One region of the Gordonia sp. L191 genome, then DNA from elsewhere that is predicted to be linked to it. Evidence: riboswitches for the same ligand, from Rfam matches in the RefSeq annotation. Region 1 holds a riboswitch; each other region holds the start of a gene.
The links. Region 1 has a riboswitch for cobalamin ahead of nicT (Nickel transporter NicT). Riboswitches for the same ligand answer to the same signal wherever they lie in the genome.
Positions count from the first base shown of each region.

Region 1 (7,874 bases):
GAATGGGTCGCGCAGAAGACGCCCGCCCCGAGCGACTCCGGATTGCCGGACGGTTTCCAGATCCAGATCGATCTGCGGTGCGCACGTCGCGGCGACCTGCGCTATCTCGTCGGCGGATCGCCGACGCGCATGCTCCGGCTCAGCGACACCGCGCTCGGTCTCACCTCCGCCGACGGCCGCATCGAGGTGTGCAACACCGCCACACGCACGCTTTCGCGGACGCTGCTCGAGACGGGCATTGCTCATCCGCGGCCCATGTCGGGGCCCAAGCCCGACGACGTCACCGTGGTGATCCCGGTGCGCGACAACCAATCCGGCGTCGACCGGCTCCTCGACGCGGTGGCCGGTGCCCGGGTCATCGTGGTCGATGACGGCTCGGCGGTGCCCCTCGTCGCGCAGGGGCCGCTGGTGCAGGTCATCCGATTCGAGTCCAATCGCGGCCCGGCCGCAGCCCGCAACGCCGGCGCTGCGGCGGCCACGACGGACTTCGTGGCCTTCCTCGACTCCGACGTCGTTCCCGAGCCGGACTGGCTGGTGATGCTGCTGGCGCACTTCTCCGATCCGCTGGTTGCGCTGGCCGCTCCCCGGATCGTCGGCTTGTCGGCCCGACGCGGTGAACGCCAGTCGATGGCCGAGCGCTATGAGAACGGTCACTCCTCACTCGACATGGGGCCCACCGAGGCCGCCGTGGTCCCCGGTACGCCCGTACCATATGTACCCAGTGCGGCAATGATCGTGCGGCGCAGCGCTTTTTGCGGATTCGACGAGAACCTCCGGGTGGCCGAGGACGTCGACCTGTGCTGGCGACTGCACGAGGCGGGCTGGCGGATGCGCTACGACCCGGTGGCCCGGGTGGCCCACGATCACCGCACCAATCTCCGGCAGGTGTTGTCCCGTCGCCGCTACTACGGCACCGGGGCGGCGTTCCTGGCTCAGCGGCACGGCACGCTCGCCGCACCGATGGTGATGACGGCGTCGATGGCGCTGGCGGTCGCGGCGCTGTTGTCGCGGACGAAGTTCGGACTCGTTCTCGCTTTTCTCGTGCTGGCCCGCGTGGCCCGTCGATTGCGGACGCGACTCGGTGACCTGCCGGACGCGCCGGTGGCCGCCGCGCAGATGACCGGCCGCGCGGCCGGATACGGACTACTGCAGGCGGCCGGTGCGATCTGTCGACATTATTGGCCGGTTGCAGTCCTGTTGGCGTTGATCTCCAAGCGATTTCGGATACTCGTCATCGAGGTCGCCATCGCCGAGGGTCTCATCGAATGGGTGCGCGCCGTCCTCGCCGACACCACGCGCGGGCCCGCGATCGGCCCCGTCGCCTATCTGATCTGTCGCCGTCTCGACGATCTCGCCTACGGTGCGGGACTATGGGAAGGCGTTGTGCGTCAACGCGATCTCGGCGCGCTTCGACCTGTCGTCACGCGCTGACCGCCGAACCAAGGTGACGGGGACGCCGGTGGACGAGACGTCGGTGGCGGGTGAGCTTCCCCGACGCGCAGACGTCGTCATCGTCGGCGCCGGCAGCGCTGGGTCGGTACTGGCCGACGCACTGAGCCGCGACGGCACCCGATCGGTACTCCTGCTCGAGCAGGGGAGCGGCTGGCCCGATGCCACGGTTCGCGATCTCCGGACACTGCCGATCAGCGCGTCGTCGGGGTTCGTGACGGTCCACGACGCGCCGCCCGGCCAGACCGTGGTCCGCGGGCGCGGGCTGGGCGGGTCCTCGGCGATCAACGGTGGATACTTCTTGCGCTGGCATCGCGATGATTTCGCGGAGTGGCCCACCGGCTGGGGCGTCGACGACGTCGAAAGGGCCTACCGCGAACTCGACGAGACCGACGGCCCGATGTCGGTGCATCCGTTCGGCGAGGACGATCTCGGGCCGGCCGCCCGCGCCTTCGAGCGATTCTGGTCGACGCGGGTACCGGTCCGCGATGTCACCGACCGGTGGCCGATCATCGGTCTCAACCGAGTACTGGGCAACAACGAACTGCTGGGCAACAACGCAGTGCTGGGCACCAATGCCCACCGACTGCGCACGACCTCCGCGGAGGCATTTCTCCGCCCGGCTCTCGCACGTCCGAATCTCGTTGTGAGAAACGGTATTCGGGTACAGGAGATCCTGATGGCGGGACGCCGGGCGACGGGCCTGCGGGTCACGGGGTCGGGGGGCACCGACGCCGACATCGCCTGCGACGAGGTGATCCTGTGCGCCGGAACGCTCGGTACCGCAGGCATCCTGCTGCGCTCGATCCCGGAGGTGATCGGGCCCTCCGGCGTACTCGTCGCCGGCGAACACCGTGAGGTGCTCGTCGGATACCGCAGGCGTTCGCCAGATGACCTGCGGCCACTCCTGCCGACCGTGGTGCACACCGGCGACGGTATCGAGATCCGCTGCTACTCCGACGATTTCGAGCGATACGTGACCGGATCGGCCGGCGGCTCGCAGGCCGTGGGGGTCTGCGGGATGCTCCAGGCGGGCCCCGCGCGGCTCACGTCGGCGTCGGGAGGCTCGGTGCGCATACGGTTCGACGACCTCGACGAGTCGGCGGCGGCCCCGTTGTGGGCCACGGCGTCGGACGTGGTCGACATGTTGGCGTCCGCCGAGTTCGACGACGTGGTGGAGCCCGATTCGATCTCGGTCGATCCGGTGATCCGCAGTTCGCAGCACGCCTTCGGCAGCCTGCCGATGGGCGTCCGCACCGACTGGCTGGGTGGGGTGGTCGGTGTGCGGGGACTACGGGTGGTGGACGGCTCGATCCTGCCGAGTCCGGGCCGCAGCGGTCCGCACGCCACGATCATGATGTTGGCGCGCCGGATCGGTGCGGCGCTCGCGGCGGGGCACTGACCGCACCCGAACACGCCCTGCGCACTCGAACACATTCCGGGAAAGAACTTCGTCGATCCCGGGAACCTTTGTGCACCGGCATCCGACCACTCTTGCGGCTCGACTACATCTGACTGACGAGAGGCGGGTGGCGAACTGGCCGCAACCGTGGCGATCACCGGCGTGTTCACGCTGTGCGCGGTGATCTACCTCATGCGTGCCTGGCACTCGCCGACCCCACTGACCCGATTTGCCGGAATTCTGCACGTCCTGATGGCCGTCGCGATGATCGCCATGGTCTGCCCGTGGGGCGCGCAGGTGGCACCGATCGTGTCGGTACTCGTGTTCAGCGGTGGCGCCCTGTTCTTTGCTCATCGCGTGGTCGTCGACGCCGATGCGACGCGGCGTCACCTGCTGGTGGGGTCCTACGACGCGGCCATGATGGCGTCGATGGTGGTGATGTCGGTGCTGATGTCGGTGCGGGCGACGGTGAATTCCGCTTCGGCGGAGGCGAACTCGGCCCAGGGTTCGATGCCTGGCATGGGTTCGATGCCCGGTATGGGCTCGATGAGCGCTATGGGCGTGCCGGGTACCGCGGGCTGGGCGCAGCCGACCGGCGTCGCGGTGCTCGCCGCGCTTTGTGCGGCAGCCTATTTCGCCGCCGCACTGTGGTGGTTCTACGCGCTGATCCGTGGACCCGCGCGCCCGTGGGGTGAGGTGCTGATGGCAACCGGGATGGGCGTGGCATTCGCCGTCCTGAGGTGAGACCCCGGTGCATTCGCCACCGGAATAGTGAAACTACGAGAGAACGAGGATATCGATGGTGAGAAGACGAGCGGCGTTGGTGCTCGCCGTGGCGGGAACTGTGGTGGCGCTGATGATCGGCCTCTCCGGGACGGCGTCGGCACACGTGAAGGTGTCGGGAATCGACGCCACCGAGGGCGGATACGGCGTGTTGACCTTCCGGGTGCCCACCGAATCCGACACCGCGTCGACCACCGAACTGGCGGTGACCTTCCCGGACGACACCCCGATCATCTCGGTGTCGACGCAACCCAAGCCGGGATGGACGGTGCAGGTGGTCAAGAAGAGCCTGCCCGCGCCGCAGAAGGACGACGACGGCAACGAGATCACCCAGTATGTCTCCCAGGTGATCTGGAAGGCGCAGACCCCGCAGGCCGCCATCGCGCCGGGGAGCTTCGACACGTTCAGCGTGTCGGCGGGACCGCTACCAGACAAGGCGACGCTCTCGTTGCCCGCCCAGCAGACCTACAGTGACGGCACCGTCGTGAACTGGAACGAGAAAGCGGTCTCCGGTCAGGCCGAGCCCGAGCATCCGGCACCCGTGCTCTCCCTCGCCGCCGCATCCGGTGGACACACGAGCGATCAGTCGATGTCGAACGACTCGACTTCGTCACCGTCATGGCCGGGCATAGCCGGATTGGTCATCGCGATCATCGCCCTGCTGGTCGGGGTGGCCAACCTCGCGCTGATTCGCAAGGGGCGTTCATCGAATTGAGGTGGCGCAGAGCGCTTCTGGTGTTCACTGGGGTGGTGTGTGCGTTGGTGATGGCCACTCCCGGCCTGGCCGGCGCACATGCCACCCTGGTCTCCAGCGTGCCCGCCGACGACTCGCGAGTCGCCATCTCGCCGTCACAGGTGGTGTTGACCTTCGATGAGAACATCAGTGTGGGAGCCGATCCCGCGCGTGTCATCTCGGCACAGGGCGATCGCGTCGACACCGGCTCACCACATCTGATCTCGGCCGGCAACGCCCTGGTCATCCCGGTGCGCCCCGATCTGCCTGCCGGAAGTTATTCGGCCACCTGGCGAGTCATCTCCGCCGACACCCACGTGGTCACCGGGTCCATCGTGTTCGGCGTGCGGGCCGACCCCGGGGCGCCGGCCCCGGCGGCACCGCCGGTCGCCGCCTCGGTCACCGCACTCGATCGCGCATCGCAGGCGCTGCTCTACGCGGGCCTGGTGGGCGCTGTGGGTCTCGCGGTGGTGTCGCTGATGCTGTATCCGAGAACGTTGGCGCTCAAACGATTCCGATGGACGGTGGCGCCGAGTTGGGTTCTGGCGGTGCTGGCCTGTGCGGGCACGGTTCTCGTCCGGGCCGCCGAGAAGGCAGATGTCGGTGTGAGCCGGGCATTCTCGGGCTCGGCGCTCTCCTCCGGCCTCGACGGTGGCGATACGAGGGTGGTGCTCATCAGAGCGGCCCTGGTCGTGGTGCTCGGACCGGTGCTGTTCGCGGCCGCGCGCCGGCGAGTCTCACATGCGTGGGGTGCAGCGCTGATCGGGGCCTGCGGGCTGGGTATCGCCGTCACCATCGCCGCCGACGGCCATGCGTCGGTGGGGGATCTGACATGGCTGGCCGTGCCGGTCACCACCCTGCACGTGGTGGCGATGACACTCTGGCTCGGCGGACTGCTCTCGATGGTGCTGATCCTGTTGCCCGACAAGCACTCCCGGAACCCATCCGCGGTGACGTCCAAATCGGTGACACCTGAATCGCCGGGATCCGAACCGCCGACGCCTGAGCTGCTGACACCTGCCGTGTTGCATCGGTGGTCGAGGTGGGCGTTCGCCATGGTGGTCGTCCTGGTGCTCTCCGGGGAATTCCAGGCGTGGCGGCAGATCTGGCCGGTGCAAGCGCTGTGGGACACCACCTACGGTGTCGTGCTGCTCGTCAAATCGGCTCTCGTACTGGCGATGCTCGGCCTGGCGGCATACGCGCGTCGTCGCCTCGGCCTCAGCCGTCTTCGGCGTTCGGTGCCGCTCGAGATGGCATGCGGCATCGCCGTCCTCGTCGTCACCTCCGTCTTGGTCACCGAACCGCCCGCGCGCACCACCTACGGTCCGCCGGTGCAGGTGGCGGCCCCTCTCGACGACGGCTCGGCACAGGTCTCGGTATCGACCACGCGCCGCGGCCCCACCGTGGTGGACGTGACCCTCGATGACGGTCACGGGACGCCGATCCGGGCCCGGTCGCTGCGCGCCACATTGTCCTCGGAGTCGGCAGGGATTCCGTCGTTGGCGCTGAGATTCGTTCCGGCCCAATCGGACACAACGGACACCGGCTCGCCCGGGTCGGCCCGCTGGCACCGCGTTGCGGCGTCGGTTCCCGTCGCCGGTGCGTGGACACTGACGCTGACCGTGCAGTTCAGCGATTCCGACGCGCAGGTCACCACCGTCGGATTTGTCGTGTGGTGATGCCCCCGGTCGTGAGTTGCCGTCGCGAATTCCCGGGTCTGCGAGACGCCTCGTCTATTGATTTCACCGCCGAGGGAGTAGCGTCCTTCGTCAGCGCGTGGGAATCCAGGAAACCGGTGGAAATCCGGTGCGGTCGCGCCACTGTCATCCGTGCCGAACGGGCACGGTCAGCCAGACCCTGGCCCACGTCACCTTGTCCGGACGCGTAATCCAAAGGCTCTCACGTGAATTCTGCATCCTCGGCCGCCGACCAGATCGGCTCGGCCGGCAGCACCAGATGGACCCGGACCGACTGGGTCCACGCCGCAGTACAACTCGGCGTCATCGCGGCGATGCACGCCGTGGCTTTCGGTGTGCTGTTCATGGTCATCGTGCCGCACCACTACAGCCTGGGTAAGCAGGTCTTCAGTGTGGGTCTCGCCGTCACGGCCTACACCTTCGGTCTGCGGCACGCATTCGACGCCGATCACATCGCCGCGATCGACAACACCACCCGCAAACTGATGAATGACGGCAAACGCCCGAAATCGGTCGGATTCTGGTTCGCCATGGGGCATTCCACGATCGTCTTCGTGATGGCGATACTCGTGGTCGCCGGCGCCCACGCGGTCTCGGCGCTCGCCGACGACGATTCGCCCGCCCGGCATGCGCTGGGCACCATCAGCACGATCGCGTCCGGCTCGTTCTTGTATCTGATCGCGCTGATCAACATCGTTGCGCTCATCGGTATCTGGCGGGTGTTCCGCTCACTGCGCCGCGGTAGTTTCGACGAGGAGCAACTCGACGAGGCACTCGACGGCCGGGGCTTTCTCGCACGACTCCTCGGGCCGGTGATGCGCCGCATCCGGCATCCCTTCCAGATGTATCCGGTGGGTGTGTTGTTCGGACTCGGCTTCGATACCGCGACGGAGGTGGCTCTGCTCGCACTCGCCGGTACCGGCGCTGTCGCGGGATTGCCCTGGTATGCGATTCTCGTTCTGCCCCTGCTGTTCGCGAGCGGGATGAGTCTGATGGACACCCTCGACGGCATGTTCATGACCGTGGCCTACGACTGGGCGTTCGCCCATCCCGCACGCAAGATCTACTACAACCTGACCATCACCGGCCTGTCGATCGCGGTGGCGTTGCTCATCGGGACCATCGAACTGGTCAGCGTGCTGCACGACGATCTCGGCTGGGATGACCCGATCACCAACTGGATCAGTGGTTTCGATCTGAACACCGCGGGCATCGCGATCGTGATCATGTTCATCGTCGCGTGGGGTATCGCCATCGCCTACTGGAAACTGGCGCGGCTGGAGCACCGGCTGGTCCGGACCCCGTCCGAATCTCGGTGACCGTCCACCTCGGAGGAGTCAGAACGTCTCAGATCAGCGTCGACCAGTAATCCCAGAAGTGCACACCGATCGCGACGATGATGATCGCGTACCACAGCGGCAACAGCACCCACAGCCAGCCGCGAAGGTCGCGGGCTCGTGGTGAGTCACCGAAAAGCCTTCCGGCGCTGAGGATCAACAGGATCGGCGTCAGCGTCCACACCACCATGCAGTACGGGCACAGCGCGTTGATCCGGTAGATGCTCTGGAAGGCGAGCCAGTTGACGAAGACGAAACCCAGGGCGAGCCCGAGTGTTTGACCCGCCCAATACCACCGCGGCAGCCAGACGCGGGCAGTAGTGAGCACGCCGGTCACGATGATCACCGAGAAGGCGGCGATCCCGATCAGCGGATTGGGGAACCCGAAGACACGAGCCTGCTCGGTCACCATCACCGAGCCACAGGACAGCACCGGATTGATGCTGCAACTCGGCACGTACTCCGGGTTGATG
Region 1 covers NZ_CP125996.1:1,015,191-1,023,064, forward strand. Annotated here, with positions in the region: gene mftF (mycofactocin biosynthesis glycosyltransferase MftF) at 1-1,431, shown strand, start outside; gene mftG (mycofactocin system GMC family oxidoreductase MftG) at 1,460-2,851, shown strand; gene QNM97_RS04700 (DUF5134 domain-containing protein) at 2,999-3,595, shown strand; gene QNM97_RS04705 (YcnI family copper-binding membrane protein) at 3,651-4,349, shown strand; gene QNM97_RS04710 (copper resistance CopC/CopD family protein) at 4,370-6,046, shown strand; cobalamin riboswitch at 6,109-6,247, shown strand; gene nicT (Nickel transporter NicT) at 6,271-7,383, shown strand; gene QNM97_RS04720 (vitamin K epoxide reductase family protein) at 7,412-7,874, opposite strand, start outside.

Region 2 (7,874 bases), 2.3 Mb from region 1:
ACGGCATCAACGTCCCGCTCGGAGGGGTCCTGGAAACCAGCGTCGCCGGAACCTCGGTGGTCTCCACGAGTGGTCTCGCCACGATCAACCCGCCCGACACGCCCGCCGAGATCACCCGCTGGTCGAGTACCTGCACGATCGTCGGGGTCAAGATCGACCGCGACTTCCTGCAGCGCGAGGCCTGTCGGGTGACCGGGCGTCCGGACACGACGATCCCCGAACAGCTCGACCTGCACTCGCCGGAAGGGGCGAGCTGGTTCCGGCTGGTCCGGTCGATCGCCGGCCAACCCGCCGACGACCCGCTACTGGCGAACCCACTCATCGCCGAGCAACTCGCCGGCTCGTTGACCGACGCCTTCTTGTTGGCCGCGGTTCCCGACGATTCCGCCGAGCACACGCGACCGCAACCGCGGATCGTCACACGGGTGCTCGATGCGATGCGGGCCGATCCGGCCCGGCCGTGGACGGCCGCCGACATGGCGGAGGTGGCCGGGATCAGCGTGCGCCGCTTGCAGGAAGGGTTTCGTGACTACGTCGGCAAAACGCCGCGAGAATGCCTCACCGACATCCGATTACACCGTGTGCACGACGAATTGTGTTGCGAGGAAGCGGATTCGGTGACCACCGTCGCGATGCGCTGGGGATTCACCCACACCGGCCGGTTCGCGGCGGCATTTCGCAAGAGGTACGGCGTGGCACCGTCCGATGTCGCCCGCACGCGCGGGCGGTAGTTACCAGCCGAGGTCGGTCGTTCAGGGCGCCGGGGCGCGTCATCGTCGTACCGTGTGACGCATGACCGCTGCACACGCCCAGTTCGGCTTGATGTCGCTGGATCAGTGGCGTGCGTTGCCCGAGGAACCCGAGTATCGGGTCGAACTCCAGCAGGGTGTGCGCATCGTGTCGCCACGACCGACGAAGGCACACGCGCGCGCCGTCTTCCGGCTGTGTGCCCAGGTCGACGAGGCGCTTCCGACTGGCTGGGAAGCGCTCCCGGAGGTCGAGGTGGTCATCGATCCTGCGACGCCGGCCACGGTCCGAGTGCCCGATATCGTCGTGTGTCGTAGCGACGCACCCGAACCTCTGGCCGCGGCGGACGTGGCGATCGCCATCGACATCGTGTCGCCAGGCTCTCGACGGACTGATCACGTCACCAAGCGCAGCGAGTACGCCGATGCCGGGATCGCCCACTACTGGATCGTCGACCTGGGGCGGCCGACCACGCTCACCCCACTCACCCTCACCGACCACGGCTACTCCGGCGTTCCGGTGACCGGGCATCACACGTCGACCGCGCCCTTTCCCCTGACCATCTCGCTCACCTTCTGACGTCGAATCGCGAGCGTGCGAGCCGCTCCGCACTCTCCGGTAAGGTGTGCCGGGTTGCGTGCCACCAGGTGATCCCGCGGTGACACCGGATGTCCCGGCGCGCCGGAACGGAGTCGGAGCACATGTCCCCGCGCGTGTCACTGTCCACGACGACCTCGCCCGCGCACGACCAGTCGGTGTGGGCGGCGCTGCGTTCACCGCGACGGCTGCGCACCGAGGTTCTGGCCGGGCTGGTGGTCGCGCTCGCGCTCATCCCGGAGGCGATCTCGTTCTCGATCATCGCCGGCGTCGATCCGCGCGTGGGTCTGTTCGCCTCGTTCACCATGGCGGTCACGATCGCGATCGTCGGTGGCCGCCCGGCGATGATCTCCGCGGCCACCGGTGCGGTGGCCCTCGTCGTGGCCCCATTGGTGAAAAGCCATGGGCTGCAGTACCTCATCGCCGCCGTCATCCTGGCCGGGGTGTTCCAGCTCATCCTCGGCGGCCTCGGCGTCGCCCGGCTGATGCGGTTCGTTCCGCGCAGCGTCATGGTGGGATTCGTCAACGCGCTGGCCATCTTGATCTTCGCTGCCCAATTGCCCCATCTGATCGGCGTGCCGTGGCTGGTGTATCCGCTTGTCGCCGTGGGTGTTCTGATCATCGTCGGATTGCCGAGACTGACGAGCGTCATCCCGGCGCCGCTCGTCGCGATCGTGGCGCTGACCGCGGTGACGCTCGCGGTCGGCTGGTCGGTGCCCGATGTCGGCGACGAGGGCAAACTGCCCGAGCACCTACCCTCACTGGTCCTGCCGGACGTGCCACTGACCTGGCACACGTTGTCGGTGATCGCGCCGTACGCGTTCACCATGGCGCTGGTCGGGTTGCTCGAATCGTTGATGACCGCGAAATTCGTCGACGACCTCACCGACACCCACTCCAACAAGTCACGCGAGGCGATGGGGCAGGGCGTGGCAAACGTGGTCACCGGATTCTTCGGCGGCATGGGCGGCTGCGCGATGATCGGACAGACCATGATCAACGTCAAGAGTTCCGGTGCGCGCACCCGGATCTCGACCTTTCTCGCCGGTGTCTTCCTGCTGATCCTGGTCGTCGGACTCGGCGATATCGTCGCGCTGATCCCGATGGCCGCACTCGTCGCCGTGATGATCATGGTGTCGGTCGGCACCATGGACTGGCACAGCATCAACCCGACGACGTTGCGGCGCATGCCCAAGAGCGAAACGGTGGTCATGCTCGTCACCGTCGCCGTCACGGTGGCCACACACAACCTGGCCTACGGTGTCGTCGTCGGTGTGCTCACCGCGATGGTGCTCTTCGCGCGGCGGGTCGCCCACGTCACCGAGGTCGTCGTGGTGGATCACCCGGACCCCGACACGCGCGTCTATCAGGTGCGCGGAGAACTGTTCTTCGCGTCCAGCAACGACCTGGTCTACCAGTTCGATTACGTGGACGACCCGACGACCGTGATCATCGACATGAGTGCGTCACATGTCTGGGATGCGTCCACCGTCGCGGCACTCGACGCGATCGTCACCAAGTACGCGGCAAAGGGCAAGAGCGCCATTATCATCGGGTTGAACCCCGATAGTGCCGAACGGCTCGAGCGCCTCAGCGGGCACCTCGCGGGCGCTCACTGAGGCAGGCAAGGAGGGCGCGGGGAGGACCTGGGGCCGCACACCCGGGTCCTCCCGACCGGCCTCCGTACTCCGCGCAACCGACCGTCGGTCTCAGTTGGCCAGTGCGCGAGTGGCTTTGGCCGCCGAGACCAGATTCGTCAGCGCCGCGGTCACCTCGGTGGTGCCGCGAGTCTTGAGGCCACAGTCCGGATTCACCCACAGGCGCTGCGGCCCGACGGCATCGAGCGCCGCGCGCAACGACGATTCGATCTCGGTGACGTCGGGGACACGCGGTGAGTGGATGTCATACACACCCGGCCCGACGCCGTTGGCGAATCCGATGGCGTTGAGGTCGTCGAGGACCTCCATGCTCGACCGTGCCGCCTCGATCGAGGTGACATCGGCGTCGAGTTCGGCGATCGCACCGATGACCTCGCCGAACTCCGAGTAGCACAGATGGGTGTGGACCTGCGTGGCGTCGGCGACGCCCGAGGTGGCCAGCCGGAATGCCCGGACCGCCCAATCGAGGTACGCGGGTTTGTCGGCGTCCCGCAGTGGGAGCAGTTCACGCAGGGCCGGCTCGTCGACCTGGATGATGCCGATACCGATCCGCTCGAGATCGATCGCCTCGTCCCGGATCGCGAGGGCGATCTGGTCAGCCGAGTCGGACAGGGGCTGATCGTCACGCACGAACGACCACGCGAGAATCGTGACGGGTCCGGTGAGCATGCCCTTGACCGGCTTGCCGGTCAGCGACTGGGCGTAGGCGATCCAGTCGACGGTCATCGGCGCCGGGCGGGACACGTCGCCGAACAGGATCGGCGGACGCACGCACCGAGTCCCGTAGGACTGCACCCAGGCGTGGGCGGTGGCGAAGAAGCCGTCGAGCTGCTCGGCGAAATACTGCACCATGTCGTTGCGTTCGGGTTCGCCGTGGACGAGCACATCGAGCCCGATCTCCTCTTGCAGCGCAACCACATCGGCGATCTCCGCCCGCATCCGACGGATGTACTCGGCGTCGTCGATCGCACCGGAGCGCAGCGCGGCGCGCGCCAGTCGGATCGCCGAGGTCTGCGGGTAGGAGCCGATCGTCGTGGTGGGCAACGGCGGGAGATTCAGCCGCTCGGTCTGCGCAGCCGCGCGGGCCGAGGCATCGCCGCGCGTGCGTTCGGCGTCGGTGAGGGCGGCCAGACGCTCACGCACCGCCGGATCGTGCACGCGCGGATCGGATTCGCGGGTGGCCAATGCGGCGGCAGCGGCATCGAACGCGTCGGCCTGAGACGGCCGACCGTGGCGCAACGCCCCCGACAGGATCGCGACCTCGCGGTACTTCTCGGCCGCAAAGGCCAGCCAACCGCGCAGGTTGTCGTCGAGTTCGGTTTCGGGTTCGACGGAATACGGCACGTGCAGCGTCGAGCACGAGGTAGACACCGCCAACGACCCCGCCGACCCGAGCAGGGTGCCCAGGGTGGCCAGCGCTTTCTCGAGATCGGTTCGCCAGATGTTGCGCCCGTTGACCACGCCGGCGACGACGTGCATGTCGGCCAGTTCGGGAACGTCGGCCACCGTATCGACGGAGCCCTCGATCAGATCGACGGCCACCGCCTCGATACCGGTGCGCGCGAGGGCGCGCACGCTGTCGCGGGCGTCGCCGAAGTACGTGGCGACGCAGAGTGCCGGTCGTGAGTTCGCTTGCGCGAGGGTCGAGTACACCGATCCGGCCAGCGCGGGGAGGCGTTCTGCGGCATCGGTGACCAGGATCGGTTCGTCGATCTGTACCCACTCGACCCCGGCCGCGGCAAGACGGGCCAGCAGGTCGAGATACAGCGGCAGCAGCTCGTTGACGCGATCGAGCGGAGAGCCCTCGCCTGCGGTGTCGTGGGCGGATTTCGACAACGCGAGGAAGGTGATCGGCCCGATGACGACCGGGCGTGCGGTCACGCCGGCGGCCTGCGCCTCGGCCACCTCGGCGAGAACCTTCTCCGGGTGCAGGGAGAAGGCGGTGGCGTCACCGATCTCGGGCACGAGGTAGTGGTAGTTGGTGTCGAACCACTTGGTCATCTCCAGCGGTGTGACGTCGGCGGTGCCGCGGGCCGCCGCGAAGTAGCGGTCGAGGGGATCGGTGATGTGTGCGACCCGCTCGGGCAGGGCGCCGAGCAGCACGGCGGTGTCGAGCATCTGATCGTAGTAGGAGAAGGTGTTGACCGGAATCGAGTCGAGGCCGGCCGCCGTGAGCGCCGCGATGGTGTCGCGCCGCAGCCCGGCGGCCACGGTCTCGAGGCCGGCGGCGTCGATGCGCCCGGCCCAGTAGCTCTCGATCGCGCGCTTGAGCTCACGGTGTGGCCCGATGCGTGGTGTGCCGAGCACGGTGGCGGAAAACGGGGTCGTCCGTTGGGACATGGGTGGTGCACTCCTGCAATGGTTTCCGACGGTCCGTCGCCGTTGCAGGGCGTGCCGAAGGGACGCCGGAGAGAACGTGCACGGCATCCGCGCATCACCTGGCACTCGCTTCGACCTGCGCCCATTCCACGAGGCGACGAGCCACCGGCCGCGGCGCGGCCGGTACAGCAGGCAGGTCTTCGGACTCGTCGGCGGGCGACCATCAGGTCGCGGTCCTAGTGGCCGTCGCTTCCCGGACGCGTGCGTCCAGTGCTCGATGACGGCGGTCGTTCCGACATACCGCTGCGGGACAGTTCCGGATTCGCACCGGATTCCCTCTTACGACGCCGGACCCAGACGCGGGGCCTCCATGACATCGGAGGCCACGACGGACGGGGCGGCGAACCAACTGCACCGCCGAGCATAGAGGATGCCCCCGGATATCGGTGTGCGCGCCCGGTCAGCTACCGCGATAGGTGGAGTACGAGTACGGGCTCAGCAGCAGCGGGACGTGGTGATGCCGTTCGGGATCGTCGACGGTGAAGCAGATGTCGACCTCCGGGTAGAACCCCCGGATGTCGTTGTCGGCGAACCACTCTCCGGTGTCGAACACCAGATGGTAGATGCCGGGCACGAGCGGGTCGGTGTTCACCTGCGCGATGCGACCGTCGGAATCGGTGACGCCGGAGGCGACTTCGCCGCCCGCGGCATCCTGCAGGGAGACCCCGACGCCCACCGCGGGTGCACCGGAGACCGCGTCGAGGACATGGGTGGACAGACCGGTCATCTCGGTGGTTCGCTCCTCGTGGATCGCCTGCGCTTCTCAGTCGTCAACATACTCGATCGCCGGGGTGAGCATGCGCTGCAGTCGACTTCGGTTGATCTTGGCCAACTCCATCCGCAGCACCCTCCGCTCGGTCGCCGGGTCGTTGCGCATCCGCTCCTTGAGGATGGCCAGCAACTCCGCCGCGGGCCGCCCATTGGCGAAGACAAGGTACACGTGCCCGAACTTCTCGTCGTAGGCCTTGTTGAGCTCCTTGAGTTCGGCCAACACCGCCGGATCGGCGCCGGTCACCCCGGACTGCTCACGCGTGGAGGACGCGTTGTCCGGGCGGTCGCCGATCCGGGGGTGACCGGCCAGGGCCTCGTCGAGGTCGGCATCGGTGAGCTCGGCCAGGATGAGATCGGCATAGGAGAGCAATGCCTCGTCGTCGGAGAACGGTCGGGCCTTGGCCACACGCAGTGCCCAGATCGACGAACTACAACACTCGTAGAGCGTGCCGATGGCCTGCCGTTCGGTCAGCTCGTTGAAACTGGGCAACCCGCGCCAGTCGACTCGTCGCACGCCGATCAGCCTAGGAGAGTTCGGGCTGACGGCCGAATCGCACCGACGTCAGCGGGTTGGCATCGGCAACCAGATCGTCGAAGCGATAGTTGACGATCTTGGCGATCTCGATGAGTGCGAACGACTTCTCGGAGGTCTCCGAGTTGTCCATGCGGGACCAGCCGTTGCGCAGCACGCGGTCGTAACGCTCGGTCTCGCGGGCGCAGATCACCAACGGGAACCCGAAGTGCTCCCGATAGGCGGCAGCGAGATTCACGACGTTCTCGTGCTCGGTCTCCTCGAGGTGCGACAGACCCTTGTGGTCGACCGCGATCAGCTCGCCGGTTTCCTCGTCCTCGGCGCCGAGGTCGGGGAAGGCCTGGATGAGGTCGAGCTGTTGGGTGTCGCTGCCGGTCAGCATCGCCTCCTGGAAGGCGCTGCGCAGATCGTGGACATCGTCGAAAGGCCGCTGCTCCCAAGCCCTGTCGAGAACCCAGTCGACGCCCTGAACGACCTCGCCGAAGGTCTCGCGGAACTTCTCCCTGCTCATCGTGTTCACCTCGTCGAGCGTGATCGAGCCGCCCCCGGCGACGGCCGGTCCCTTGCTGCCGATGTGGAAGAACAGGATGTTCATCAGGATCGCGGTGATCGCACCCATGGTGATGCCGGTGGAGAAGGGGATCTGCAGGATGCCCGGAACGGCGATGTCGACGCCGGGCAATTCCGGGACCTTGACCTCCGCTCCCTTGTCCAAGATGGTCGTCGGTGCCGACGACTGTGAGAACTGGACGTAGAGGGCCACGGCGATGGAGGTCGCCGCGATCGACAGGTTGCGGTGATCGGTGAAATCGACGGTCGTCAGCGTCTGGATGCCGACGATCGCGACCGTCGCGAACATGATGAGTGCGGCGCCGCCGAGAACCGGGGAGGGGATCGACCCGACGATGTTCGCGGTCTTGGGCAGAACACCCAGGATGATCATGATGCCACCGGCGCAGGCCACGACGAACCGGCTCTTGACCCCGGTCATCCGAACCAGGCCGACGTTCTCGGAGAACGCCGTGTACGGGAAGGAGTTGAAGCTGCCGCCGATGATGGTGGCGATGCCGTCGGCCCGGACGGTGGCGGCGATGTCCTCCTTGCGGATCCGTTTGCCGACGATCTCCCCGGTCGCGAAGACCGACCCCGTCGACTCCACCGCGGTCACCATGAGTACCACGATCAGCGAC
Region 2 covers NZ_CP125996.1:3,308,469-3,316,342, reverse strand. Annotated here, with positions in the region: gene QNM97_RS15005 (AraC family transcriptional regulator) at 1-731, shown strand, start outside; gene QNM97_RS15000 (Uma2 family endonuclease) at 793-1,326, shown strand; gene QNM97_RS14995 (SulP family inorganic anion transporter) at 1,449-2,963, shown strand; gene metE (5-methyltetrahydropteroyltriglutamate--homocysteine S-methyltransferase) at 3,054-5,342, opposite strand; cobalamin riboswitch at 5,496-5,706, opposite strand; gene uraH (hydroxyisourate hydrolase) at 5,782-6,108, opposite strand; gene uraD (2-oxo-4-hydroxy-4-carboxy-5-ureidoimidazoline decarboxylase) at 6,145-6,666, opposite strand; gene QNM97_RS14975 (solute carrier family 23 protein) at 6,677-7,874, opposite strand, start outside.
Region 2: it holds a riboswitch for cobalamin, as region 1 does, so the genes downstream of both, metE (5-methyltetrahydropteroyltriglutamate--homocysteine S-methyltransferase) here and nicT (Nickel transporter NicT) in region 1, are expected to answer to the same signal.

Region 3 (7,874 bases), 2.3 Mb from region 1:
TGCTTGACCATGGGGGAAGGGTTCTCGGCTATCGGGCCGGGTGGAGTGCTTGACCATCGGGGGAAGAGTTCTCGACGGTCGGGTAGGGCGGGTTGCTAGGCCATCGGTGAGGGCGGATTGTTCAGCATTGGGGGGCAGGGGTTCTCGACCATCGGATAGGGGGTTGTTCGACGTTCGGGGAGGGTGTGTCGACATGGGACAGGGCGCACCGACATCGGGGGGGCGGCGCAGTGACGTCAGGGAGTACGACCGGGCCATTGAGTGGAGCGAGTCCTCGGTGGAACGATGGTCAGGACTGGCAGTGGGGACACCAGTAGATGACCCGGTCCTCGCCATGAGGGCCGAAAAAGCCGCGGCGGATAAGGGTTCCGCATCGGCGGCAGGGGCGACCGCGTCGGCCGTAGACATAGACGCGGGCGTGCGGGCCGGTGGCGCCGGTGGTGGTTCGCGCGGTGCGCATCCGGTTGGCCCAGAGGACGCGGTGGGCGAGATCGACGATCGCGGGAACGTCGACGTCGGCGACCGGTCGTTCGGGGAGAACGCCTCGGAGAAAACATAATTCGCATCGGTACTCGTTGCCGACGCCGGCCATCAGGTGTTGGTCCAGCAGTGCCAGGCCGATCGGGGTGTCCGGGTGTGCTTCGATGCGGCGTACGGCTTCGGCGGCATCCCACTCCGCGCCGAGCAGGTCGGGGCCGAGGTAGGCCAGGTCGGACTCCGGCGCGGTGAGGAGTTCGAGGATGCCGAGCGCGAAGCCGACTGCCTCGGTAGTCTCGGTACGCAGTACGACTCGCGCCTCGTGACCGGGCCGCCGCCATTTCGCGCCGCGCGCATGCACATCCCAGATCCCCTCCATCTTGAGGTGCGAGTGGATGCTGACGGGAACGTCGAGGTCGTCGCGGGACACGTCGATCAACAAGTGCTTGCCGCGCGAGCGGACATCGGTGACCGACCCGCCGGTCAGATCCCGGGTCGCCAGCCGAGGAACCCGGAAGTCGGTGTGGGTGAGTACCTTTCCGGCCAGTGCGCCCCGTAGACGGGCGGCAGCCCGGAAGACGGTGTCACCTTCGGGCATGGTGTCCGTACCGTAGGCGTAGACCGCGTGGTGTGGTCGAGAAGCCGGCGTCGACGAGGATCGTAGCGAGGTCGGACCGCAGTGATTCGGCACCGTCGATCTGATCGATCGCCAGCCGCGACATCCGACCGTCGTGTACGACTCCGGCCAAAGCCTGCGCTGCCGAACGCAATACGCTCTCGCTGTCGTCGAAGGTCAGGACGGTCTTTCCGCCGCGTTCGACGTAAATCGTGAGCGCACCGTTCACCAGTACCACCAGCGCACCAGGCTTGCGCCCGGGTCGATGGCCGCTCTCGGGGCGTTCGGGCCACGACAGGGCGGCACCGAAGGGATTCGCCGGGTCGGTGGCGGCGAGGACGACCGCGGTCTGTGCCGAGTCATCCCGATGGTCGAGGGTGTGGCGTCGTAGTTCATCGACGGTCGCCGGGGCGGCAAACTGCGCTCCGCCGAGTCCGTCAACGTAGTACCCGCGGCGGACGAATCCATTGTCCTCGAAGATGTTGAGGGCCTTGTAGATCCGTGCGAATCCGCCGACCACCCCTTCGGCGACGACCGCGCCGCGCGTCACCACGCCGTACCGGGTCAGCAGTTGATCGCACAGGACCTGGGTGGACACGGTCGGGTCCGTGGCGCGATCGGGCAGGGTGAACCAGCGACCCGCCACGGTGGCGGGGGTCGACACCGCCGGAGTGGTCGAGATCAAATGGCGGGTCGTGAGTCGCGACGAGCGTAGTCGGGGAGCGCGGGCCCGGGAGCGGTGCGCCGGGGCCGTGCGTGATCCGCCGGACGATCGCGGCGTGAGCAGCGCACGTACCGGCGCGAACGAGTCGTTCGACAGACGACCTGACCACACGAGATCCCACAGTCCCGATTCGACCTCCGCGGTGATCGAGGTGGTCGACGCGGCTGCGGTCGCGTCGAGGTCGGTGAAGTCGCCCACGAACTGTGCGAATCGCAAGCCGCCGGAACCGGTGAATGTCTCCACCAGGCGTCGATGCACCTCGGTCGTGTCGATCTCGTCGGGCTCGGGAAGGAGCACCTCGGCGAGATCGGCCGGGCACAACCGGATCCAACCGTCGGCACCGCCGATGCGTCCGGCGCCCGACCAGACCACCTCACCGGAACTGAGGAGCTCGTCGAGCATGGCGGGGCTGTAGTCGGCGACGCGCGACGGCAGGATCAACGATTCCCATGCCGACGCCGGAAGCGGTAGACCGGCAAGCTGATCGATCGCCACCGACACCCCGTCGACCCCCGTCAGCCGATCATCGTGGTCGCCACGGCCGGCCTTGCGTGGTGCCACGTGCTGCCACCCCACGAGGAAACGCGACAGGGTGGCGTCGTCGACCGGCTCGATCTCGGCGCGGCTCGCGGCGAGCGATCCGCGCCGGATCTGGCCGAGCACATCGCTGTGACACCACTGGGTACCACTCGCCTCGGGCAGGAAGTCGCCCTCGATGACCTTGCGTTCGCCGGCCATGCGTACCAGCACGTCGCGGATGACAGCGACGCCGAGCCCGAGTGAGTCGGCCGCCTCGTCGACGGTGAACGGACCAAGTGTGCGGGCGTAACGGTGTACGAGGTCGCCGACCGGGTCGGCGACCTGTTCGAGAAACGCCGCGGGAACCCCGAGCGGAGCGGGTACGCCCAACGCGTCACGCAGCCGAGCGGTGTCCTCGATCGCGGCCCAGAGCGCACGTCCCCGTTGGCTCACCGAGATGATGGCGCCGTCGCGGTGCAGAGCGGCGAGAACCGTTGCCGCGTCGACCGGTTGGGCGCCTGCAGGTACCGCGTCGGGGTCGTTGCCGCGGTATCGGGCATCGACCTCCTCGGTGGTCAGCGGCCCGAGCCAGCGCAACAGATCGACCACGTCCTGGGCATCGCGGGCATGCCTCGACGGTTCGAGTCGTTGCAGGCGGTTGGTCACCTCCGTGATCACTCCCGGGTCGAGGAGTTCGCGCAGATCGACACGGCCGAGGAGCTGGGCGAGCAGGGCGGTGTCGAGAGACAGTGCCGCAGCACGCCTTTCGGCGATCGGCGCGTCGTCGTTGTACATGAAGGCACCGACGTAGCCGAAGAGCAACGATGCCGCGAACGGCGACGGTGACTCAGTCTCGGTCTCGACGACCCGCACCCGGCGGGTGGCCACGCTGCGCAGCAGGTCGATCAGCGCGGGCAGGTCGTAGACATCCTGCAGGCACTCCCGGACGGCTTCGAGCACGATCGGGAAATCCGGGAATTGCGAGGCCACGGCCAACAATTGCGCGCTGCGCTGACGCTGTTGCCACAGGGGCGCACGCCGACCGGGATCGCGGCGGGGTAACAGTAATGCGCGGGCGGCGCACTCGCGGAACCGTGAGGCGAACATCGACGACTCGGCGAGCGCGTCGGTGACGAGTTGCTCGATGTCATCGGGGTCGATGGTGAACACCGCAGCGCCCGGCGGGTTGTCGTCGGTGTCGGGGAGTCGCACGATGATGCCGTCGTCGGAGGCGGTGACGGCGCCGTCGAGGCCGAGTGTTGTCTTCAGGCGCGCGGAGATGGCCGACGCCCACGGCGCATGGACACGTAAGCCGTACGGGGAGTGCAGGATCAGCCGCCAGTCGCCGAGTTCATCGCGGAACCGCTCGACGACCAGCGTGCGGTCGGTGGGCAGATGGGTGGTGGCCTCGCGCTGTTCGGCGATGAGCGCACCGAGGTTGTCGCGGGCGTAGGTGGTCAGACCGAGCTCGTCGGCGCGGCGATCGAGTTCGGCGGGATCGGCGATCTCACCGGTGAACCGGCCGATGGCGGCGCCGAGTTCGGCCGGCCTACCGACGGCGTCACCGATCCAGAACGGCAAGCGCCCCGGTTGCCCGAACGCCGGGGTGACCAACACACGGTCGTGGGTGATGTCCTCGATCCGCCAGCTGGTGGCTCCGAGCGCGAAGACGTCGCCGACGCGTGACTCGTAGACCATCTCCTCATCGAGTTCGCCCACCCGCGTTTGTTTCTCGCCGACCATGAACACACCGAACAACCCACGGTCCGGAATGGTGCCACCGGAGGTGACGGCGAGCCGCTGGGCGCCGCGACGTCCGATGAGCACGTTGCGTTCACGGTCCCAGGTGACGCGTGGACGCAGTTCGGCGAATTCGTCGGACGGGAATCGTCCGGAGATGAGATCGAGGGTCGCCTCGTACACGCCGCGGCCGAGCTCCCGATACGGTGCACTGCGGCGCACGACCTCGAACCATTCGTCGACGTGGAGTTCGTCGATCGAAGCTGCGGCGATGGTCTGCTGGGCCAGGACGTCGAGCGGGTTGGTGGGTACCCGCAGTTCCTCGATCTCACCCTGCCGCATGCGCGACACCGCCACGGTGCAGTGGATGAGGTCGGTGCGGTGTTTGGGGAACAGCACGCCCTGACTGATCTCGCCGACCTGGTGCCCCGCCCGGCCGATGCGTTGCAGACCGCTGGCCACCGACGGCGGCGCCTCGACCTGGACGACGAGATCCACTGCGCCCATGTCGATTCCGAGCTCAAGCGAACTGGTGGCCACCACACATCGCAACCGGCCGGTCTTGAGTTCGTCCTCGATCTCGGCGCGCTGCTCCTTGCTGACCGACCCGTGATGTGCCCGGGCCAGTAGGGTCGTGGCCGCCGAGGACGCGCCGCTACCCATCACCATGGCCGGAGCGCCCCCGGCGACCCGCGGGTTGGCTGCGGCGGGCACCGCGGCCTGCGAGCTGCGGGATTCGGCGATCTCGTTGAGCCGTGCGGTCAGTCGCTCGGCGAGGCGACGGGAGTTGGCGAACACGATGGTCGTGCGATTGGCCTCGATGAGATCGACGATCGCCGATTCGACGTAGGGCCACAGCGATCCCGCGGTCGGGGAGAACGCGTCGTCGAGATCCTCGGAACCAGGTGCGTCCGGGGGCGGCGGGATGTTGGCCATGTCTTCCACGGGCACGTCGACGCGAAGATCGAAGGTCTTGCTCGCGGGTGGACGCACGATCGTGCACGGCGCGGCACCGGTCAGGAAGCCCGCGACCACCTCGGGTGGGCGAACCGTCGCCGACAATCCGATGCGCTGTGCGGGCGTCTCCAACAACTCGTCGAGACGCTCGAGGGACAGCGCCAGATGGGTGCCGCGCTTGGTGCCGGCCACCGCATGGACCTCGTCGATGATCACGGCCTCGACGCCGGTCAGTGTCTCCCGCGCCGATGACGTCAGCATCAGGTACAGCGACTCCGGGGTGGTGATGAGGATGTCCGGGGGTGTGCGTACCAGGCTGCGGCGGGTCGCGGCGGGCGTGTCCCCGGATCGCAGGCCGACGGTGATCGCCGGCTCGGGATCGCCGAGTTCCTGCGACGCGCGGGTGATGCCGGTCAGCGGTGCACGCAGGTTGCGTTCGACGTCGACGGCGAGGGCCTTGAGCGGTGAGATGTAGACGACTCGGGTGCCGCGTGCCCGATCCGGGCGCGCCGCGAGCCGGTCGAGGGCCCACAGGAATGCCGAGAGGGTCTTGCCCGAACCGGTGGGGGCGATGACCAGCGTGTGGTTGCCGTCGGCGATCGAGGACCACGCCCCGGTCTGAGCGGCGGTCGGCTCGGCGAAGGTGCCGCTGAACCAGCGCCGCGTGGGCGCGGTGAAGCGATCGAGGACCGACGGCGAAGCCATTCACCCATCATCCATGCCCCCTCCGACAAATCGCAGTGGCGGTGTTCTGCTCGGTTTGTCCGATGGGTCGTGCCGGTCACATTTGCCGGGTATAGAGTTCTCGCCAGATGCTGACGGAAACCCGGTGTGAGTCCGGGACGGTCGCGCCACTGTGGGCCGGGTAGGGGAGTCACCCCGCCCGACGAGTCAGGATTCCGCCGAGCATCGATCCGACAAGCGCTGGGACGCGTCATCCCACGAAAGGACCTCCGAATGGTTGCAACCACCCACCAGAACAAGGCACGGGCCCTCGCGGTACCCGACCTCTCCGTCGCGTCGGCAGCCCTGTGGCTGACCGCCACCTTCATCCTCGCCGCGATGGCCTACTACTTCATCGGTTACGACCAAGGTGCCTGGTCGGTGTTCGGCAACGACACCCACATCCATGAATTCGTGCACGACTCCCGGCACTTCCTCGGCTTCCCCTGCCACTGATCGAACGAGCACGGGAGACAACCGAACATGGAGAAGAAATTCATCGGCGCCGGCCTGCTGTCAGGACTGGTCGCCGGGATCGTCGCCTACGTTTTCGCTCGGATCTTCATCGAGCCGCAGGTGGCCAAGGCCATCGACTACGAGGACGGACGCAGTGAGGCCGAAGAGGCCCTGATGACCGCGCACGGGCACGGCGGCCACGAGCACGGCGCCGAGGTGTTCACCCGCTCGGTGCAGGAGAACATCGGCGCGGGTGTGGGGACCATCGTGTTCGCGGTGTCGATGGGCGCGTTCTTCGCGATCGCGTTCACGATCCTGTGGACCTATCTGGCACATCACCGCGCCGGAGCCGACCCACGATGGGCTGCGGCCCTGATCGGGCTCCTGGGCTTCGTCGCGGTCTTCGGGGTGCCGTTCGTCGCGTATCCGGCCAACCCGCCGGCCGTCGGCGACGACGACACCATCGGTGCCCGGTCGACGGCGTATCTCACCCTCACGGTCATCTCGGTGGTCGCGGTGATCGCGGCGGTCGTGTTCGCGCTGTGGCTGCGGCAACGCTGGGGAGGGCTCGCGGCCACGCTGGCAGCCGCGATCGGCTACCTGGTGGTCGTGACCATCGCGATCGCGCTACTGCCAGAATTCCACGAGGTTCCCGAGCCGGTCATGAACGGCGACACGATCGTCTTTCCCGGATTCCCGGGCGCGGTGATCGGCGATTTCCGGGTGTACGTGATCGCCAATCAGGTGATCCTGTGGACCGTGCTGACGACGACCTTCGCGGGCATCATGAGCTGGCTGAGCCGGTCGGGCTCGTCTCAGCGGGCGGCGACGCCGGCTGCGGTGCACAGCTGATTTCTGTACTACCGTCCGCCTCGCGCACACGTGCGGGGCGGACGTGGTGCGTTCGTGGGTGAAGGCGGGATCAGGTCAGGATGCAGTCACCGCAGACGGCGCCCCGATCGCCGGTGACCCGATAGATCAAACAGCAACTGCGGCGGCGGAATCCCGGTCCCGCGCGTAACCGCCCGTCCTCGACACGGGGCTCGGCGAGAACATCGTCGGCCGCGGCGACGGCGAGAGCGCCGTGTTCGGGGCGCGCCGTCGCGATGAGTCGGGCGGCACTGTTGGTCGCCGAGGCGACGTTGCCCCACAGCGTTCGCCCACTCACCCCGAATCCGTCGCCGACGGCGTCGGTGAGTGCGCCGACGATTCCGTCGGCAAGGTTGGGCCCGACGTCGGTCGTGGCGGTGGTGACCGACAGCGGATACGGCCCGCCCAGTTCGTCCTGCCACCAGAGGTCCTCCGCCGCAACCGAGATCGGCGGTTCGTCGAGCGCGGCGACGGCGATCATCGGAGCGATGAGACGGGCGACGAGTCCGAGGTGGGTCACCGACGCGGCCACCCTCTGCTCGACGGGTGCCGCGGCGCCCGCCCCGAGTGCGGACCGCACGCGTTCCACCCGCGCCTCCAGCATGTGCGCGTCCTCGATGAGATCGGCCATTGTGAGCCATGGGGCATCACACCGCTGCCCGCGGGCATGCGTGCGGACGGCGAAGAAGGGGCCGAGGTCATCGAGAGTGGTCACTGCCGGATGAGCGTAGCCGCTCGCCGGACGGCGCGACGTGCACGAGCGACCGGCGCCCGACGTCCCGGAGATAAAGA
Region 3 covers NZ_CP125996.1:3,340,590-3,348,463, reverse strand. Annotated here, with positions in the region: gene QNM97_RS15115 (DNA-formamidopyrimidine glycosylase family protein) at 290-1,075, opposite strand; gene QNM97_RS15110 (ATP-dependent helicase) at 1,062-5,738, opposite strand; cobalamin riboswitch at 5,795-5,955, shown strand; gene QNM97_RS15105 (CbtB domain-containing protein) at 5,991-6,212, shown strand; gene QNM97_RS15100 (CbtA family protein) at 6,240-7,064, shown strand; gene QNM97_RS15095 ((2Fe-2S)-binding protein) at 7,135-7,797, opposite strand.
Region 3: it holds a riboswitch for cobalamin, as region 1 does, so the genes downstream of both, QNM97_RS15105 (CbtB domain-containing protein) here and nicT (Nickel transporter NicT) in region 1, are expected to answer to the same signal.

Region 4 (7,874 bases), 2.5 Mb from region 1:
GGTGGTGTTGGCCATCAGCGGCTGTGACTCGAGCTGCCGAATCTTGGCGTCCACCGTGTTCTGTTCGCCGGCACCGTAATCGACGATGACGATGACGTCGGGGTTGCGCTGCGCCGCGGCTTCCCACGACGTGGTGGTCCAGGAGTCGTTGAGATCGCCGAACACGTTGGTGCCGCCGGCCTCGTCGATGATCTGATCCGGAGCCGCGTTGCGCCCGGAGGTGAACGGGCTCGGGTCGGCGCTGTCGAAGAGGAACACCTTGGCCCGGGAGCCTGCCTGCGGCGCTCCGCGCCCGGCCTCGACGACCTGCGACTTGTACTGCGACACAAGGTCACCGGCGCGACGCTGCACGCCGAAGATCTCACCGAGATTGCTCATGTCGGCGTAGAGCGCATCGAAGGGCCGCATGATGCCGCGCGCGGTGCTGCCGGCCTGCCGGCACGCCTCGGTCAGCTGATACGGGACCGCACCGATGGTGCGAATCCAGTCCGGGGTGACTCCTGTGGACTCCTTGAATCCGTAGTTCCATCCCGCGAACACGAAGTCGGGCTTTGCGGCCGCGATGACCTCACGGGTGAAGGCGTCGCCGAGGTTCTTGGTCGATGCGAAGTCCGACTTCCACGGCGAGGACGCGATGTCACGTTCCTTGCCCGCATAGGTCGTGTAGCCGACCATCCGATCGGCGAGGCCGAGGGCGAACATGAACTCGGTGATGCCGGTGTCGTTGGTGAGCACGCGGTCCGGGACGCCGGGAACCGTCAGGGGCGCACCACAGTTGGTGACGGTCACCGAGGCCCCGGCGGACCTCTGTGACGGCGACGCCACATCGGCGCCGCATCCGGCGAGTGTCAGCAGTGCCGCGCAGACCAGCGCGAGCAGTGGGAGTCTTCTCATGGTTGCCTTTCATCGAAGAGGATCTGGGGGACGTCGAGTCGGGGATGCCGGACGATGTGGGCGTCGATGTCGAACCAGGCGCGCAGATTCGCGGGGACGAGCACCTGCACGGGAGTGCCGGTCCCGACGACGCGACCGTCGACGAGGGCGAGCAGCGTGTCGCAGAACTGGGCGGCGATGTTCAGATCGTGCAGCGCCGCGACCACGGTGACGCCGGAGTCCCGGGCTGCGGCCAGCACCGAGAACTGGTGTCGCACATCGAGATGGTTGGTCGGCTCGTCGAGCACCATCACCCGCGGCTGCTGGGCGAGTACCCGCGCGATCAGCACCCGTTGTGCCTCACCCCCGGACAGCGAGGTGAAGACACGGTCGGCGAGATGGCCCACTCCGGCGACACCCATGGCCTCCTCGACCGCCGCGGCGTCCCTCGCCCGGGATGTCCGCGCGATCGACCGATGCGGGAACCGACCGCTGGCGATCACCTCGGCTGCGGTGAAGTCGAAGTCCAGTGTGGAACTCTGGGTGAGCGCGGCGACCTGACGGGCGTTGTCGCGCATCGAGATCGCGGTGACGTCGACGCCGTCGACCTCGACGTGGCCGACGGTGGGGCGCTGGGCGCGATACAGACAACGCAGCAGTGTCGATTTCCCGCTGCCGTTGGGTCCGATCACGCCGAGAAAACTCCCCGGCGCGGCGGTGAAGGTCACCTCACGCAGCAGCGTCACCGAACCGATGTCGACGCCGACCCCGTGATACCCCGCTGTGGTCATGTTCCCGACCTCCGGTGGCCGTCAACCCGTTTCATCGATCGACCACGCTGCGCCGGCGGTGCATGAGGATCAGGAACATCGGCACCCCGACGGCGGCGGTGATCGCGCCCAGCGGCAGTTCCTGCGGCGGCACGGCGGTTCGGGCGACGAGATCTGCCGCGACGAGGAACACCGCGCCGATCAGCGGAGCGATCACCACGAGTCGGCGATGGTCGGCGCCGACGAGTAACCGCGCGACGTGGGGAACGACGAGCCCGACGAAGCCGATCGCCCCGCACACCGACACCATCACGCCGGTCATCAACGCCGACAACGCGAATGCCATGACGCGGAACCGCGACGCCGACAATCCGAGGGATGCGGCGACCTCGTCACCCATGGCGAGCGCATTGAGCGAGCGCGCCAGGCTCGCCACCGCGATCACCCCGCCGACGGTCACGACGCCCACGAGGACCGCCGAATACCAGCTGGCCGCGGCCAGACTGCCCAGGAGCCAGAACATCACGCTGCGCGCGGCGTCGCCGGTGGGTGCGAGAAACACCAGCACGGTGGTCAGTGCCGAGAAGCCGTAGCCCACCGCGGTACCGGTCAACACGAGGCGTAACGGTGTCAATCCACCTGCGCCGGAGGCCATCCCGAACACGATGAGGGTGGCGAGCAGAGCTCCGGCGAAGGCGGCGACCGGCATGGCGTAGAGCCCGATGCCCGACAGGACGCCGAAGAGCACCACGCTCGTGGCCCCCACCGATGCGCCGGACGAGATACCGAGGACGTAGGGGTCGGCGAGCGGGTTGCGCACCATCGCCTGCACGACCACTCCGACGACCGACAACCCGGCACCCACCACCGCTCCGGTGATCACGCGTGGTACCCGGGAATCGATGACGATCCAGTACGCGGCGGCGTCGTCGGCGGAGATCGGGCCGCCGGTCAGCGCGGCCCACACGAAGCGCGGCACGTCGGTACCACCGACGTCGGCGGTACCGAACGCCACACCGGCCCACGCCACCACGAACAGCGCGAGCACACCGAGCGCCGCGAACACGCCGACACGCGTCCAGGTCGGCGCGGCCGGGGTGGCCTGCGGTGAGGTGTGATCATCCACTGTGGCACGGTCTCTCGTCGGGCGGAAGACAGCCGCGCTCGACAGATCGGCGCACCGGCCATATCCCGCGAGGCAAGTGTCGACCACGGTTGCCCATGGCCACGGCGGCAGGTCTTCGGACTTCGGACCCGGCACCGAGATGCCACCTACCCGCGGCCGCTTCCCGGACCGTGAAGTCCAGTGCGAGGAGCCGCTGTCGTTTCCGTCACCGCTGCGGGGCAGCTCTGGATTCTCACCAGATTCCCTTTTCACCGACCGGCCCGTGTGGCCCGGTCGGAACCGACGCGCGCTGAGCGTAGCAGGCATCTCGCCGAGGCGTCGCCCAGGTCTTCACCCCCGCATCACCGAGTCGTGGCCGGTCGTCGTCCGTGACGACACCGTGCGGTGATCGCCTCGACGCATGCGCTCCCCCAACCACGCTCCGCTACGCGTCACCCCGGACAAGGTGCTGCGCGCCGGCACGTCCCGCCGTCGATTCCTCACCTGGACCGCGCTGGCCGCCGGGCTGGCCACCGCCCCCAGCCTGTTCGCCACCGACGCCGCCTCCGCTCCACGAGTCCGAGGTGCCGGCCACCCGTTCACCCTGGGAATCGCCTCCGGCGACCCACTCCCCGACGCTGTCATCCTGTGGACCAGGCTGGCGACCGACCCCCTCGCACCCGGGGCGGGTATGGGCCGAGACACCCACGATGTCGGCTGGGAAGTGGCCCGCGACGAACGGATGCGGATCGTCGTGGCGCGCGGGGTGACCCGCGCCGGCCCGGACACCGGGCACAGCGTGCACGTCGACGTCCGCGGCCTGACGCCGGGTACCGACTACTTCTACCGATTCCGCGCGCTCGGTGAAGTCTCCGAGGTCGGCCGGACCCGCACCGCGCAGCGCATCGGAACTCCCACCGGCGCACTGTCATTCGCCCTCGCCTCCTGTCAGGCCTGGGCCGACGGCCACTATCCGGCGTTCGGTGACCTGGCCCGCGAGGCCCCCGACGTGGTGTTTCATCTGGGCGACTACATCTACGAGAAGCCGATCCCGATGGGCGGCGGTGCACGCGATACCGCGGTGGTGCCGGCGTCGGCGTATCGCGAATGCCGTGACCTCGACGACTACCGCGAACGCTATGCCCTGTACAAACTCGACCCGAACCTGCAAGCGGCGCATCGGATGAGTCCGTTCATCACGATCTTCGATGACCACGAAGTCGACAACAACTGGGCCGCCGACATCCCCGAGGACGACCAACCCCTACCGCAGTTCCTGCTCCGCCGGGCTGCGGGCATGCGCGCCTGGTGGGAGAACACCGCCGTTCGGCTCGCCCCGCCCGGGCGCGGATTTCGTGCCTATCGTCGCTTCACGTTCGGCGATCTTGCTCAGTTCAGCGTCCTCGACACGCGTACTCACCGCAGCGATCAGGTCAACGGCGACAACGACACCGGGCAGAACGCGGCCACCGCCGACCCGCACCGCACCATCACCGGCGCAGCCCAGGAGCGATGGATACTCGACGGCCTCGCCGCGTCCGGCAGCCGATGGAACGTCCTGGCCCACCAGACGACGATCGCCGACCTCGCGCGCGAGCGTGACGGGGTCCGCGCGGTGAGCATGGACGGATGGAGCGGGTACGAGGCGTCGCGGACCCGTGTCCTCGAGGGCGCCCGCGAACGCCGAACCGCCAATCTCGTGTCGATCGTCGGCGACATCCACCGGAATGTGGTGTCGGAGTTGCGATCCACCTACACCCGACCTGCGCCCACGGTCGGTGTCGAGGTGGCGGGCACATCCATCAGCTCCGGCGGCGACGGTGCCGACAGTGACGAGTCCGATCGACAACTCAAGGCCGCCTCACCCCACGTACGATTCGGCAACGCCCAACGCGGATACGTACTGAACACGATCACCCACGACCGGTGGGAGGCGCGGTTCCGGGTCTGCCCGACCGTCAGCACCGCCGACGCCCGGCTCCACACCCGCGCAGTGGTGACCATTCCGGCCGGGCGCCCCGAGATCGAGGTTCTCTGAGCAGACCATCAGAGCACCTGTGCCCGCACCACATCTGCTGTGCGCTGCGCGATTCCGCGCACAGCAGCATCGGATGGCATCAGTGACGAGCGCTCGACAACCTGGACCAATGAGCGAACACAGAACTTCCCCACCCCTCCGCAAACGCACCACCGAGAGCCTGCTGAACCAACGCATCCTGATGCTCGATTCGGCGCTCGACGACGAGATCGGCAGCGCACTGTGCGCACAGTTGGTGATGCTCTCGGCACAGGATCCGGTCGCCGACATCGGCCTGTGGATCAACTCTCCGGGCGGCTCGGTGCCCGCAATGCTCGCCATCATGGACACGATGCGGATCGTCCCGAACGACGTGGTGACGGTCAATCTCGGAATGGCCTACAGCGCCGGGCAATTCTTGCTCTGCTGCGGCACCCGCGGAAAACGCTACATCTTGCCGCACGCAAAGGTGTTGCTGCACCAGGGATCTGCGGGGATCGGCGGCTACGCCCCCGATATCGAGTTGCAGGCCGACGACCTGCGCCATGTCCGTGACACCGTTCTCGGTGTCATCGCCGAGCGGACGGGTCAGACCCGTGAGCGGGTGTTCGCCGACTCGCTGCGCGATCACGTGTTCACCGCGGAGGAGGCGCTTGCGTACGGCTTCATCGATCACATCGTCGACTCGGTGGCGCAACTGCGCCCGGCCGCGGCCACACCGACCGGATTCGGGGTGACCCGATGAGCACCTACACGATTCCCAACGTGATCAGCCGAACGCCGCAGGGCGAACGCGTCATGGACGTCTACAGCAGACTGCTCGACGACCGAATCCTCTACCTGGGCACCGAACTCGACGACGGCGTCGCCAACGCGCTCATCGCGCAACTGCTCCACCTCGACTCCGACAATCCGGAGGCGCCGATCGACCTCTACATCAACTCACCCGGCGGATCGGTGATGGCCACCTTCGCGCTCTACGACACCATGCAGTACTGTCACGCACCCATCGCGACCACCTGTGTGGGACAGGCACTCTCGTCGACCGCACTGCTGCTGGCGGCGGGCCGGCCGGGACGCCGTGCAGTGCTGCCGCACGCACGGGTGCTGCTGCACCAGCCGTCGGGACAGGGTCGCGGCACGATTCCCGACCTGATCCTCGCCGCCGAGGAGATACTGCGGACCCGCGAGGAGATCGAACGCGCATTGAGCCGTCACACCGGCAACGACGTCGAAACGCTGCGTCACGACACCGACCGGGATCGGGTCCTGCGCGCATCAGAGATCGTCGACTACGGCATCGCCGACCACATCATCGACGAGCGCGCCGTACTCACCCGCCGGTGACGGCCCGGGAGGCTCAGGCGGCCAGCGCGAGCGGCGATCGAGAGGCGTTCTGCGGACGAGCGATCGACCGATCGCCGTCCCGCGCCGGCACCGAACCGAGCACCGGGATGCCCGCCGACCGGGCCAACTCCGCCGCGACCTCGCGGGTGAGGTCGAGCAGTGACAGGCCGAGAGCCCCGGCCACGGCGCCGAGCAGTTCGCTCGACGCGTCCTTGCGGCCGCGCTCGAGTTCGGAGAGATACTGGCTCGAGACGCCGGCCCGGCGGGCGGTCTCGACGAGACGCTCGGCCCGGTCATGGCGATGGCGACGCAGAACCTTGCCGGTCACCTCACGGAACAACGGTTCCACCGGTGCCGGCGACCGGGCCCCGGAGGTGTCGGCCTTCGATCGCTGCTCGATCATGGAGTCGATCCTACGACGGCACCCGAGCGGTACCGGCCGCCTTCTGCTGTGAGCAGAACGGGGGCGGCGGATCGGCAGTGCCGCGTCGAAATGGTTCAGCCACGTGCCAATTCGGCGAGCACCGCGGCGCTGACTTCCCAATCCATGCATTTGTCGGTCACCGACTTGCCGTAGACGAGCGGATCGGCATCGGGAGACTGCGCACCGGCTTCGAGGAAGCTCTCGAGCATGACGCCGCTCACGTGCATCGGGTCGCCGGCTTCCCGACGCGCCCGGATCGATGCCGCGATCTGTGTGGCGACCTCGGCCTGGCGGAGGTGGTCCTTCCCGGAGTTGGCGTGGCTTGCGTCGATCATCACCCGCGGCGTCAGACCCGAACGTTGCAATGCCGCAACGGCGTCGGCGACGGACTCGTCGTCGTAATTGGGTCCGGCGGTGCCACCGCGCAGGATGATGTGGCAGTCGGAGTTGCCCGCCGACTCCACCAGCGCGCCGTGTCCGAAGTCGTCGACTCCGAAGAAGACGTGCGATGCCGCAGCGGCTTTCACGCCGTCGATGGCCACCTGCACGTTGCCGTCGGTGCCGTTCTTGAAGCCGATCGGCATCGACAGCCCCGAGGCGAGCTGGCGGTGCACCTGGGATTCGGTGGTGCGGGCACCGATCGCACCCCAGGCGACCGCGTCGGCGATGTACTGCGGGCTGGTCGGTTCGAGGAACTCACACCCCACCGGCAGCCCGAGGTCGATGATGTCGAGGAGCAACGACCGCGCCGTCCGCAGACCGCGCTCGACATCGAAGGTCTCGTCCATGCCCGGGTCGTTGATCAGGCCCTTCCATCCGATGGTGGTGCGGGGCTTCTCGAAGTACACCCGCATGACGATCTTGAGCCGCTCGGAGTACTGCTGGGCCAGCGGCGCCAACCGGCGCGCGTAGTCGAGGGCGGCGATCGGGTCGTGCACCGAGCACGGGCCGACGACGACGAGCAGCCGGTCGTCGGCGCCGGCGAGGATGGCCGAGATCTCGTCGCGGTCGCGTTGAACCGCAAGGGCCCGGCGCGCGGTCAGCGGCAATTCGGTGCGAATGGTGTCCGGCGACGGGATCGACCGGAACGAGCGGATCCGGCGGTCCGAGGTCGATTCGGCCGAGAGAGAGCGGTCGGCGGGAGTTCGGGAGAGATCTCCGAGGGTGGTCACTGGTATGCCTTTCGCGGGGTTGTGGGCCCTGGTTGTCGGCTGGGCCCGCCCGCATCGTGGTCGCCGGAAAGCCCCTGACATGACAAGAGCAGTGACCTGGTGGTCACTGCTCGGGGCTCCGGGATGTGGCGTGCGGCGCGATCAGCGCTTCATCGCAGGCTCACCC
Region 4 covers NZ_CP125996.1:3,506,564-3,514,437, forward strand. Annotated here, with positions in the region: gene QNM97_RS15855 (ABC transporter substrate-binding protein) at 1-894, opposite strand, end outside; gene QNM97_RS15860 (ABC transporter ATP-binding protein) at 891-1,664, opposite strand; gene QNM97_RS15865 (FecCD family ABC transporter permease) at 1,696-2,769, opposite strand; cobalamin riboswitch at 2,859-3,068, opposite strand; gene QNM97_RS15870 (alkaline phosphatase D family protein) at 3,170-4,786, shown strand; gene QNM97_RS15875 (ClpP family protease) at 4,896-5,510, shown strand; gene QNM97_RS15880 (ClpP family protease) at 5,507-6,112, shown strand; gene QNM97_RS15885 (helix-turn-helix domain-containing protein) at 6,126-6,515, opposite strand; gene QNM97_RS15890 (3-deoxy-7-phosphoheptulonate synthase) at 6,611-7,708, opposite strand.
Region 4: it holds a riboswitch for cobalamin, as region 1 does, so the genes downstream of both, QNM97_RS15865 (FecCD family ABC transporter permease) here and nicT (Nickel transporter NicT) in region 1, are expected to answer to the same signal.